2 regions of the Streptomyces roseirectus genome follow, and region 2 is predicted to be linked to the other one. Evidence: predicted binding sites of a transcription regulator. Region 2 holds the regulator's gene; the other holds the start of a gene.
The links. The regulator HrcA, encoded in region 2, represses chaperone genes, less so after heat shock. The targets are predictions, from matches to a motif close to TTNGCACTCNGNNNNNCNGAGTGCNAA.
Positions count from the first base shown of each region.

Region 1 (5,135 bases), 2.6 Mb from region 2:
CGAGGCCGTGTCGACGTCCGCGACGTCCGCCTCTTGGACGTCGATGAGGTCGGCGAGGCCCAGCGCCTCGGCGTTGGCCCGCGCGACGGCGACGGTCGCCGGGTCCCGGTCCACCGCCAGCACCCTGATCCCGGCGCGCGCCAGCGCGATGGCGTCGCCGCCGATGCCGCAGCACAGGTCGGCGAGGCTGGTGATGCCCAGCTCCCTGAAGCGCCGGGCGCGGTACGTCGCGACGCTCGCCCGTGTCGACTGCTCGACGCCGTTCGGGGTGAAGAACATCCGCCCGGCGTCCTCGGCGCCGAACTTGGCCACCGCCCTCGCCCGCAGGCGCGCCTGCCCCAGCGCCGCCGAGACCAGCTCCGCGGGGTGCGTCCTGCGGAGCCTGGTGGCGACGGCCAGCTCGTCGCCTGGCTGCGTCCCGCGCACCTCTTCGAGGAGGGCGCGGCCTTGGGGGGTGAGGAGGGGGGCGAGGTCGTTCACGGGGTCATTGTGTCTGGGGGTGGCTCTCGGGGTGTACGCCAGCCGGAGGATCGCCGGGGTCTGGCCGAGGTGTCGGACCTCGCTCGTCCGTGTCGGTTGCGAGGATCCCTCAGCATGGGACTAGTCCGACAAAATTACAAGAACGGGGCGCTTCGGCTGACTCGCCTCCGCGCCGGAGTCGCCGTACTCGCCGCCGCCGCGATCGCCTCGGGATGCGCCCAGGGCGACCGGGGGCCGGAGCGGGCGCGGCCCGCCGCAGGTCAGGAAGGCGCCGCTGGTCAGGAAGGCGCCGCCGGGCGCTCCGCGCAGGCCCGCCCGCCCCTCTCGTCCGCCGAACGCCTCCGCGCCGAGCAGTCCGCGCGGGTCGCGGCGGCACGGAAGTGGGGGCTGAGGAGGGTGCCGCTGGCCGCGCCGCCGGCCCCCGCGAAGAAGCCGGTGATCACGACCCGGGACGGCTTCGAGGTCGACGACCACGAGGAGCTGGGCCTGCCGCCGGTGTTCACGACCATCCCGACCAAACAGAAGGTCGTCTTCCTCACCATCGACGACGGCGCCGAGAAGGACCCCGCGTTCCTGCGGATGATGACCGAGCTGAAGGTCCCGTACACCGCGTTCCTCTCGGACTACCTGGTCAAGGAGGACTACGGGTACTTCAAGCGGATGCAGGACGCTGGGGTCGTCCTGAACAACCACACCCTCCACCACCCCTACCTCCCGGGTCTGTCGTACCAGCGGCAGAAGCGCGAGATCTGCGGCATGCAGGACGTCATCGAGAAGCGGTACGGCAAGCGGCCCCTCCTCTTCCGCCCGCCGTTCGGCAACTACAACCGCGACACCCTGCGTGCCGCGAAGGCGTGCGGGGTGAAGTACGCCCCACTCTGGGACGAGGAGGTCTTCGTCGACCACTGGGAGTACCGCGAGTGGGACCGCGACCTCCACCCCGGCGACATCGTCCTGAGCCACTTCCGGGGGCGGGACGACTGGAAGGGCACGATGCCCGACATGGTCCGCCGGTTCCTGAACATGGTCACCGAGAAGGGGTACGCCGTGGGACGCCTGGAGGACTACCTGTGAGAAAGCGGGGGCTGGTGGCGGGCGTCCTGCTCGCAACCCTGACGCTCGTCAGTGGCTGCGCGCAGTCCGTCGACCCGATCGAACGGCTCGGCAAGAAGGCGGCGGAACGGGTCCACGGGTCCTATCCGGGGTCCCCCGGGGGTACTACGGGACGTGCGGGGTCCCCCGGGGGTACTACGGGTATCCCCCTCCCCCCTGTCCTCGACCGCGTCCCCACCACCGACCCCGTCGTCTTCCTCACCTACGACGACGGTGCCGAACGCGACCCCCGTTTCATCGACATGGTCCGCGAACTCCGGCTCCCGGTCAGCATGTTCCTCACGGACAGCGTCGTCGGCCCCGGCTACGGCCACTTCGCGCGCCTGCGTTCCGTCGGCGCCGACATCCAGAACCACACCCTCCACCACGCGGCCCTGCGCGGCCTGCCCTACGCGGGCCAGCGCGCGGAGATCTGCGGCCAGCAGGACAAGCTCAAGGCCCGCTTCGGCCACCGCCCGCGCCTGTTCCGCCCGCCCTACGGGACGTACGACCGCACGACCCTGCGCGCGGCGGCGGATTGCGGTGTCGCCGCCGTCGTCCTGTGGCGTGCCGTCATGACCCCCGCCGGTCTCGCCTACACCCACGGCTCGCACCGCCTCCTGCCCGGCGACATCGTTGCGATGGACTCCGACGAGACGGCCGGACCGGCCCTGCGTGAGCGGACCGTGCGGGTACTACGGGAAGCGCAGGAGAGGGGCCTCACGGTGGGGAGACTCGAGGACTACCTCCAGAGGGCTACCTCCAGAGGCCGCCCGTAAGGGGTCGCCCGTAGGGGAAATCTCCGCCCGTCGCCGCCAGAATTAGCAGTCCGCTTGACCGAGTGCTAATCGCGGTCATAGTCTCGGCTCTGGCACTCCCCACTGGAGAGTGCCAACGAAGCGACGGGCAGGTCCGGCACCCGCGACGACGGATCCACCTGGTCGCCACCTCAGACAGTTAACCCCGTGAGATCTCCGAAGGGGGAGGTCGGATCGTGACGACCGCCAGCTCCAAGGTTGCCATCAAGCCGCTTGAGGACCGCATCGTGGTCCAGCCGCTCGACGCCGAGCAGACCACGGCCTCCGGCCTGGTCATCCCGGACACCGCGAAGGAGAAGCCCCAGGAGGGCGCCGTCCTCGCCGTGGGCCCGGGCCGGTTCGAGAACGGCGAGCGCCTGCCGCTCGACGTCAAGGTCGGCGACGTTGTCCTGTACAGCAAGTACGGCGGCACCGAGGTCAAGTACAACGGCGACGAGTACCTCGTCCTCTCGGCTCGCGACGTGCTCGCGATCATCGAGAAGTAGTACCACCTCAGGTTTTTGAGCTGCGCCCCTGGCCCCGCGACCTTCTGAAGGAGCCGGGAGCCCGGGGCGCAGTCTTTTTATCCACAGATTTTCCGAGAGGGCACCCGCTGTCATGGCGAAGATCCTGAAGTTCGACGAGGACGCCCGTCGCGCCCTTGAGCGCGGCGTCAACAAGCTGGCCGACACGGTCAAGGTGACGATCGGCCCCAAGGGCCGCAACGTCGTCATCGACAAGAAGTTCGGCGCCCCGACCATCACCAACGACGGCGTGACCATCGCCCGTGAGGTCGAGATCGACGACCCGTACGAGAACCTTGGCGCCCAGCTCGTGAAGGAGGTGGCGACCAAGACCAACGACATCGCGGGTGACGGCACCACCACCGCCACCGTGCTCGCCCAGGCGCTGGTGCGCGAGGGCCTGAAGAACGTCGCCGCGGGTGCCTCCCCGGCGCTGCTGAAGAAGGGCATCGACGCGGCCGTCGCCGCCGTCTCCGAGGACCTTCTCGCCACCGCCCGCCCGATCGAGGACAAGGCGGACATCGCCGCCGTCGCCGCGCTGTCCGCGCAGGACACGCAGGTCGGCGAGCTGATCGCCGAGGCGATGGACAAGGTCGGCAAGGACGGTGTCATCACCGTCGAGGAGTCCAACACCTTCGGTCTGGAGCTGGACTTCACCGAGGGCATGGCCTTCGACAAGGGCTACCTGTCGCCGTACTTCGTGACGGACCAGGAGCGCATGGAGGCCGTCCTGGAGGACCCCTACATCCTCATCAACCAGGGCAAGATCTCCTCCATCCAGGAGCTGCTGCCGCTGCTGGAGAAGGTCATCCAGTCCGGTGGCTCCAAGCCGCTGCTGATCATCGCCGAGGACGTCGAGGGCGAGGCCCTGTCGACCCTGGTTGTCAACAAGATCCGCGGCACGTTCAACGCCGTCGCCGTCAAGGCGCCCGGCTTCGGTGACCGCCGCAAGGCGATGCTGCAGGACCTCGCGATCCTGACCGGCGCGACCGTCATCTCCGAGGAGGTCGGGCTCAAGCTGGAGCAGGCCGACCTCGACGTGCTCGGCACCGCCCGCCGCGTCACCGTCACCAAGGACGACACCACGGTCGTCGACGGCGCCGGCGACTCCGCCGACGTCACGGGCCGCGTCGCCCAGATCAAGGCCGAGATCGAGAACACGGACTCCGACTGGGACCGCGAGAAGCTCCAGGAGCGCCTTGCGAAGCTGGCCGGCGGCGTGTGCGTGATCAAGGTCGGCGCCGCCACCGAGGTGGAGCTCAAGGAGAAGAAGCACCGCCTTGAGGACGCCATCTCCGCGACCCGCGCCGCGGTCGAGGAGGGCATCGTCTCCGGCGGTGGCTCCGCCCTCGTCCACGCCGCGAAGGTCCTCGAAGGCGGCCTCGGCAAGACCGGCGACGAGGCGACCGGTGTCGCCGTCGTCCGCAAGGCCGTCGTCGAGCCGCTGCGCTGGATCGCCGAGAACGCGGGCCTGGAGGGCTACGTCATCACCTCCAAGGTTGCCGAGCTCGACAAGGGCCAGGGCTTCAACGCCGCGACCGGCGAGTACGGCGACCTGGTCAAGGCCGGCGTCATCGACCCGGTCAAGGTCACCCGCTCCGCCCTGGAGAACGCCGCCTCCATCGCCTCCCTCCTCCTCACGACCGAGACCCTGGTCGTCGAGAAGAAGGAAGAGGAAGAGCCGGCCGCCGCGGGCCACTCCCACGGCCACGCGCACTGACCGCTGACGCGCCCCGCGCCTGAGACCCGGCACCCTTTTCGGGGGTGCCGGGTTTCTTTCTGCCCGGCGATGCCGCCGCTGGGTGAGGACCGAGGCCGAGTGGGGCCACCGCTGGGTGGGGGCCGAGGCTGGGTGGGGCTGGCGCTGGGTGGGGGCCGAGGCCGGGTGGGGCCACCGCCGGGTGGGGGCCGACGCTGGGTGGGGCTGGCGCTGGGTGAGGGCCGACGCCGAGTGAAGGGCCGCTGCCGGGTGGGGGCCGGTGCTGGGTGAGGGCCGCCGCGAGATGAGGTCCACCGCCGAGTGGGGTCTGCTGCCAGGTGAGGGCGCGAGCCCACCTCACCGGACCGCGCCCGGTACCCGCAGCCAGAGGCGGACGGCGCGCTGCATCGCACCGGAGCAAGCCCCGTGCCCGCGGGCACCCGGCACCGGTGTTCACGGCGACGGGCGTGCGCATCGGCAGGGCGGCCCGTGCCCGCGGGCACCCCGCACCGGCGGGCGCGAGCGCGCGGGCCGGCTGGCGTC
Region 1 covers NZ_CP060828.1:3,760,654-3,765,788, reverse strand. The annotation lists gene IAG44_RS15610 (THUMP-like domain-containing protein) at 1-480, opposite strand, end outside; gene IAG44_RS15605 (polysaccharide deacetylase family protein) at 595-1,554, shown strand; gene IAG44_RS15600 (polysaccharide deacetylase family protein) at 1,551-2,351, shown strand; gene groES (co-chaperone GroES) at 2,567-2,875, shown strand; gene groL (chaperonin GroEL) at 2,988-4,613, shown strand.
Region 1: groES (co-chaperone GroES) is a predicted target of HrcA. The motif match lies at 2,394-2,420, and genes of this name have one in related genera.

Region 2 (5,135 bases):
TCCGCCGCCGCGCAGGTGGGTGACGCCGCGCCCGTGGAGCGGGATCGACTGGCCGGACTGGGTGCCGGGGCGGATGTCGACCTCCTCCATGCCGTCCAGCGTCTCCAGGGGGACCTTCGTGCCGAGGGCCGCCGCGGTCATCGGGAGGGTGACCGTGCAGTGCAGGTCGTCGCCCCGGCGCTGGAACATGGCGTGCGGGAGTTCGTGGATCTCGACGTAGAGGTCACCGGCGGGACCGCCGCCGGGCCCGACCTCGCCCTCGCCGGCGAGCTGGATGCGCGTGCCGTTGTCGACGCCCGCCGGGATCTTGACGGTGAGCGTGCGCCGCGAGCGGATGCGGCCGTCACCGGCGCACTCGGGACACGGCGTCGGGACGACCGTCCCGAAGCCCTGGCACTGCGGGCACGGCCGGGACGTCATGACCTGGCCGAGGAAGGACCGCGTGACCTGCGAGACCTCGCCGCGGCCACGGCACATGTCGCACGTCTGCGCGGTGGTGCCGGGCGCGGCCCCCTCGCCGTTGCAGGTGTTGCAGACGATCGCCGTGTCGACCTGGATGTCCTTGGTCGTGCCGAACGCGGCTTCGTCGAGGTCGATCTCCAGACGGATCATCGCGTCCTGGCCGCGCCGGGTGCGCGAGCGCGGGCCGCGCTGGGACGCCGTCCCGAAGAACGCGTCCATGATGTCCGAGAAGTTGCCGAAGCCGCCCGCGCCGAAGCCGCCCGCGCCCCCGCCGCCGCTCTGCGAGAGGGGGTCGCCGCCGAGGTCGTAGACCTGCTTCTTCTGCGGGTCCGACAACACCTCGTACGCGGCGTTGATCTCCTTGAACCGCTCCTGGGTCTTCGGATCGGGGTTGACGTCCGGGTGCAGCTCGCGCGCGAGCCGGCGGAACGCCTTCTTGATCTCATCCTGCGACGCGTCACGGCGCACGCCGAGTACGGCGTAGTAGTCCGTGGCCACTTACGACTCCGCCAAGATCTGTCCGACGTACCTCGCCACTGCGCGTACCGCTCCCATCGTTCCCGGGTAGTCCATGCGGGTCGGTCCGACCACGCCGAGCTTGGCGACTGCCTCGCCGCCCGAACCGTAGCCGACCGACACGACGGACGTGGAGTTGAGTCCTTCGTAGGCGTTCTCGTGCCCGATGCGCACGGTCATGCCCGAATCTCCGGCCTCGCCAAGCAACTTGAGGAGCACGACCTGCTCCTCCAGGGCTTCCAGGACGGGCCGGATGGTGAGGGGAAAGTCATGTCCGAAGCGGGTGAGATTGGCGGTGCCGCCGATCATCAGCCGCTCCTCGTTCTCCTCGACGAGCGTCTCCAGGAGGGTGGAGAGGACCGTCGAGACCGTGCCCCGGTCCTCGCGCTCGAACGCCTCCGCGAGGTCCTCGACGAGCAGGGGCACATCGCTGAACCGGCGGCCGGCGACCCGGCTGTTGAGGCGCGCGCGCAGGTCCGCGAGCGCCGACTCGCCGAAGGGCGCCGGGCAGTCCACCATCCGCTGTTCGACCCGCCCGGTGTCCGTGATCAGCACGAGCATCAGCCGCGCGGGCGCGAGCGCCAGCAGCTCGACGTGCCGGACGGTGGAGCGGGTGAGGGACGGGTACTGGACGACGGCGACCTGCCGGGTGAGCTGCGCGAGCAGCCGTACCGTGCGGGCCACCACGTCGTCCAGGTCGACCGCGCCGTCCAGGAAGTGGTGGATGGCGCGGCGTTCGGGCGCCGTCATCGGCTTGACGCCGGCCAGCTTGTCGACGAACAGGCGGTAGCCCTTGTCCGTGGGGATGCGCCCCGCACTCGTGTGCGGCTGCGCGATGAACCCCTCGTCCTCCAAGACCGCCATGTCGTTGCGCACGGTGGCCGGGGAGACACCGAGGTTGTGCCGCTCCGTGAGCGCCTTCGACCCCACGGGTTCCTCGGTGCCGACATAGTCCTGGACGATCGCGCGCAGCACCTGAAGCCTGCGTTCACTCAGCACCGCGCACACCTCCAGTAGTCCGCCTTGGCACTCTCCCCTGACGACTGCCAGTGTACGGCGGTCGGGTACCACGGGGGCAAGGTCGTCCCGTCGCGGGGGACGGTACCCGCTAGCGTCGCCGCATGACGGTGACTTGGGAAGGGCTGGGCTGGGAGCGGTTGTCGGCCGGGGTGGGGCGGATCCGGCTGCCCGGATGGGACTGCACGACGGGCCTGGTCCTCGCGCCGGGCGCCGCCCTCTTGATCGACTCCGGCTCCTCCCTCGCCGAGGGCGCCCGGCTGCGCGCCGACGCAGAACGCCTCGCCGGCGTCAATGTGACCCATCTCGCCCTCACCCACCCCCACTTCGACCACGTCTTCGGAGCGGCGGCGTTCCCGGAGGCGGAGGTGTACGCGGCACACGCTTCGCACGACGCGGACGAGCTGACGGCGGACGCGGTCCGCAACGGCCTCCCCGAGGAGGCGGCCCGCGCGGCGGCCGAGGCGCTGGTGGTGCCGGACCATGTGGTGACGGGGACACGGAGGGTGGTGCTGGGCGCGGACCCGGACGGCCACGGAGTCGCGCGGGGTGTCGCGGACGCGTCCGGCACGGGCGCCGGCGCAGGGGAGGCGGGCGCGACCGGGCGCGACGTCGGCCACGGCGCCGGGCGAGCTGCCGGGCACCCGGTCGGACCCGGCTCCTGGGAGGCGCGCGCGTGCGATGCCGGGGCCCCCGTCGCGCGCCACCACCCCGGGCGGGCCTCGGCCGCGCGGCACGCCGGCCCCGGCCAAGCCGCCGGTACCCGGCACACCGGCACCGGCCTCGCCCCCGTCGAAGTGCTTCTCGCCCGGCTCGGTCCCGCGCACACCCCCTACGACCTTGTCGTGCTCGTCCCCGGGGCCGTTCGTGTCGTGTTCTGCGGGGATCTCGTCGAGGAGTCGGGGGAGCCGCAGGCGGGGGCGGACGCGGTGCCGGGGCGGTGGGCGGCGGCGCTGGACGCGTTGCTGGCGCTGGGCGGGGAGGACGCGGTGTACGTGCCGGGGCACGGGGCGGTGGTGGACGCCGGGTTCGTGCGGCGGCAACGGGACGCTCTCAGCGAACGCTTCGGCGTGTCGCGCGGGTGATGGCGGGACCGGCGTCCGGCGCTTCTCCTATCGTCATCCGAATGCGCCAGTACTCGACGGACCTCACGCCTCCCTGGAAGAAGAAGCAGGCCCCCGCCCCCGAGGTCCCCGCCGACCCCGGGCTCGTCGTCGAGGAGCCCGGCAGCGGTTTCTGCGGTGCGGTGATCCGGTGCGAGGCGGGCACGGTCACCCTGGAGGACCGCTTCGGCAAGCACCGCGTGTTCCCGATGGAACCCCGGGGCTTCCTCCTGGAGGGCAGGGTGGTGACCCTGGTCCGGCCCACGCAGGCCCCGGCGAAACCCGCCCGCACCGCCTCCGGCTCCGTCGCCGTCCCCGGCGCCCGCGCGCGTGTGGCCCGCGCCGGGCGCATCTACGTCGAGGGCCGGCACGACGCGGAACTCGTCGAGAAGGTCTGGGGCGACGATCTGCGCATCGAGGGCGTCGTCGTCGAGTACCTGGAGGGTGTGGACGACCTTCCCGCGATCGTCTCCGACTTCGGCCCCGGCCCCGACGCCCGCCTCGGCATCCTCGTCGACCACCTCGTGCCGGGCACGAAGGAGTGGCGCATCGCCCAGGCCGTGACCAGCGAACACGCCCTCGTCGTCGGCCACCCCTACATCGACATCTGGGAAGCGGTGAAACCCACCACCCTCGGCATCCCCGCCTGGCCCCGCATCCCCCACGGCCAGGACTGGAAAACCGGCGTCTGCAAAGCCCTCGGCTGGCCCTCCGACAACACCGGCGCCGTCTGGCAGGCCATCCTCAAACGCGTCACGTCCTACAAGGACCTGGAACCGGAACTCCTGGGCAGAGTGGAGGAGTTGATCGACTTCGTCACGGGTAGCGATGGGGCCTGACGTTCTCGTACGTGGCGAATTCGCTCGTGTCCAGCACGACATCCAGGTGGTCCAGCCAAGACAGGCACGCCGCCTGCCGCGTAGACCGACCGCTTGACCACGTAGTCCTGGTGGACGGTCGTCGTGGAGACGACCTCGACGGCCATCGTGACGGCCTCACTCGGCACCAGCCGGCCCGCCCCCGGCGAGGCGCCGCGCTCCAGGACCACCAGGTCGGGCACCGGCTCACTGGGCTCGCCGGCGATGTCGATGTCCTGGGTCTGCAAGCGGCTCCAGCGTTTCCGTGGGATCTGGTCCTGTACGTCGGTGACGATCCGGTTGTGCGCGATGTCAGGGCCGGCCGTCATCACGATCACCCCCCGAAGGAGTTCCGCCTTGACGCCCTCGGGGGCCTCGAACTCCGCGAAGATCCTGGTCATCCGGCACTTGTCCACAGCGGCCAGCTCCATTTCACTCCCCCGGGTGATCAGTCCACCAGGTCTCTGACCACCGCGTCCGCCAGCAGTCGGCCCCGCAGTGTCAGTACGGCGCGGCCGGCGTCGTAGGGACCCGGTTCCAGGAGGCCGGTGGAGAGGGCGTGGTGGGCGGCGGTGGTGCCGGACTGGTGGAGGAGGTCGAGGGGGACGCCCTCGCGGAGGCGGAGTTCGAGGAGGATGCGTTCGACGCGGCGGTCCTCCTCGGAGAGGAGTTCGCGGCCGGCCCCCGGCGACTTCCCGCCGGCCAGCGCCGCCGCGTACGCGCCGGGGTGCTTCACGTTCCACCAGCGGACGCCGCCCACATGGGAGTGGGCACCGGGCCCGGCGCCCCACCAGTCCGCGCCGCGCCAGTACAGCTCGTTGTGCAGGCACCGCGCGGCCTCGGACGTGGCCCAGTTGGACACCTCGTACCAGGCGAACCCGGCGTCGGAGAGCGCCGACTCGGTCATGAGGTAGCGGTCGGCGTGGACGTCGTCGTCGGTCATGGGCACCTCCCCCCGCCGGATCCGCCGCGCGAGCTGCGTGCCCTCCTCGACGATGAGGGCGTACGCGCTGATGTGGTCGGGCCCGGCGCCGAGGGCCGCGTCGAGGGAGGCCCGCCAGTCGTCGTCGGACTCGCCGGGCGTGCCGTAGATGAGGTCGAGGTTGACGTGCTCGAACCCGGCGTCGTGGGCTTCCCGCACGCACGCCTCCGGCCGCCCCGGCGTGTGCGTGCGGTCGAG
Region 2 covers NZ_CP060828.1:6,406,448-6,411,582, reverse strand. The annotation lists gene dnaJ (molecular chaperone DnaJ) at 1-960, opposite strand, end outside; gene hrcA (heat-inducible transcriptional repressor HrcA) at 961-1,977, opposite strand; gene IAG44_RS27395 (MBL fold metallo-hydrolase) at 2,100-3,080, shown strand; gene IAG44_RS27390 (DUF3097 domain-containing protein) at 3,122-3,937, shown strand; partial or broken gene IAG44_RS27385 (Uma2 family endonuclease) at 3,915-4,386, opposite strand; gene hemW (radical SAM family heme chaperone HemW) at 4,404-5,135, opposite strand, start outside.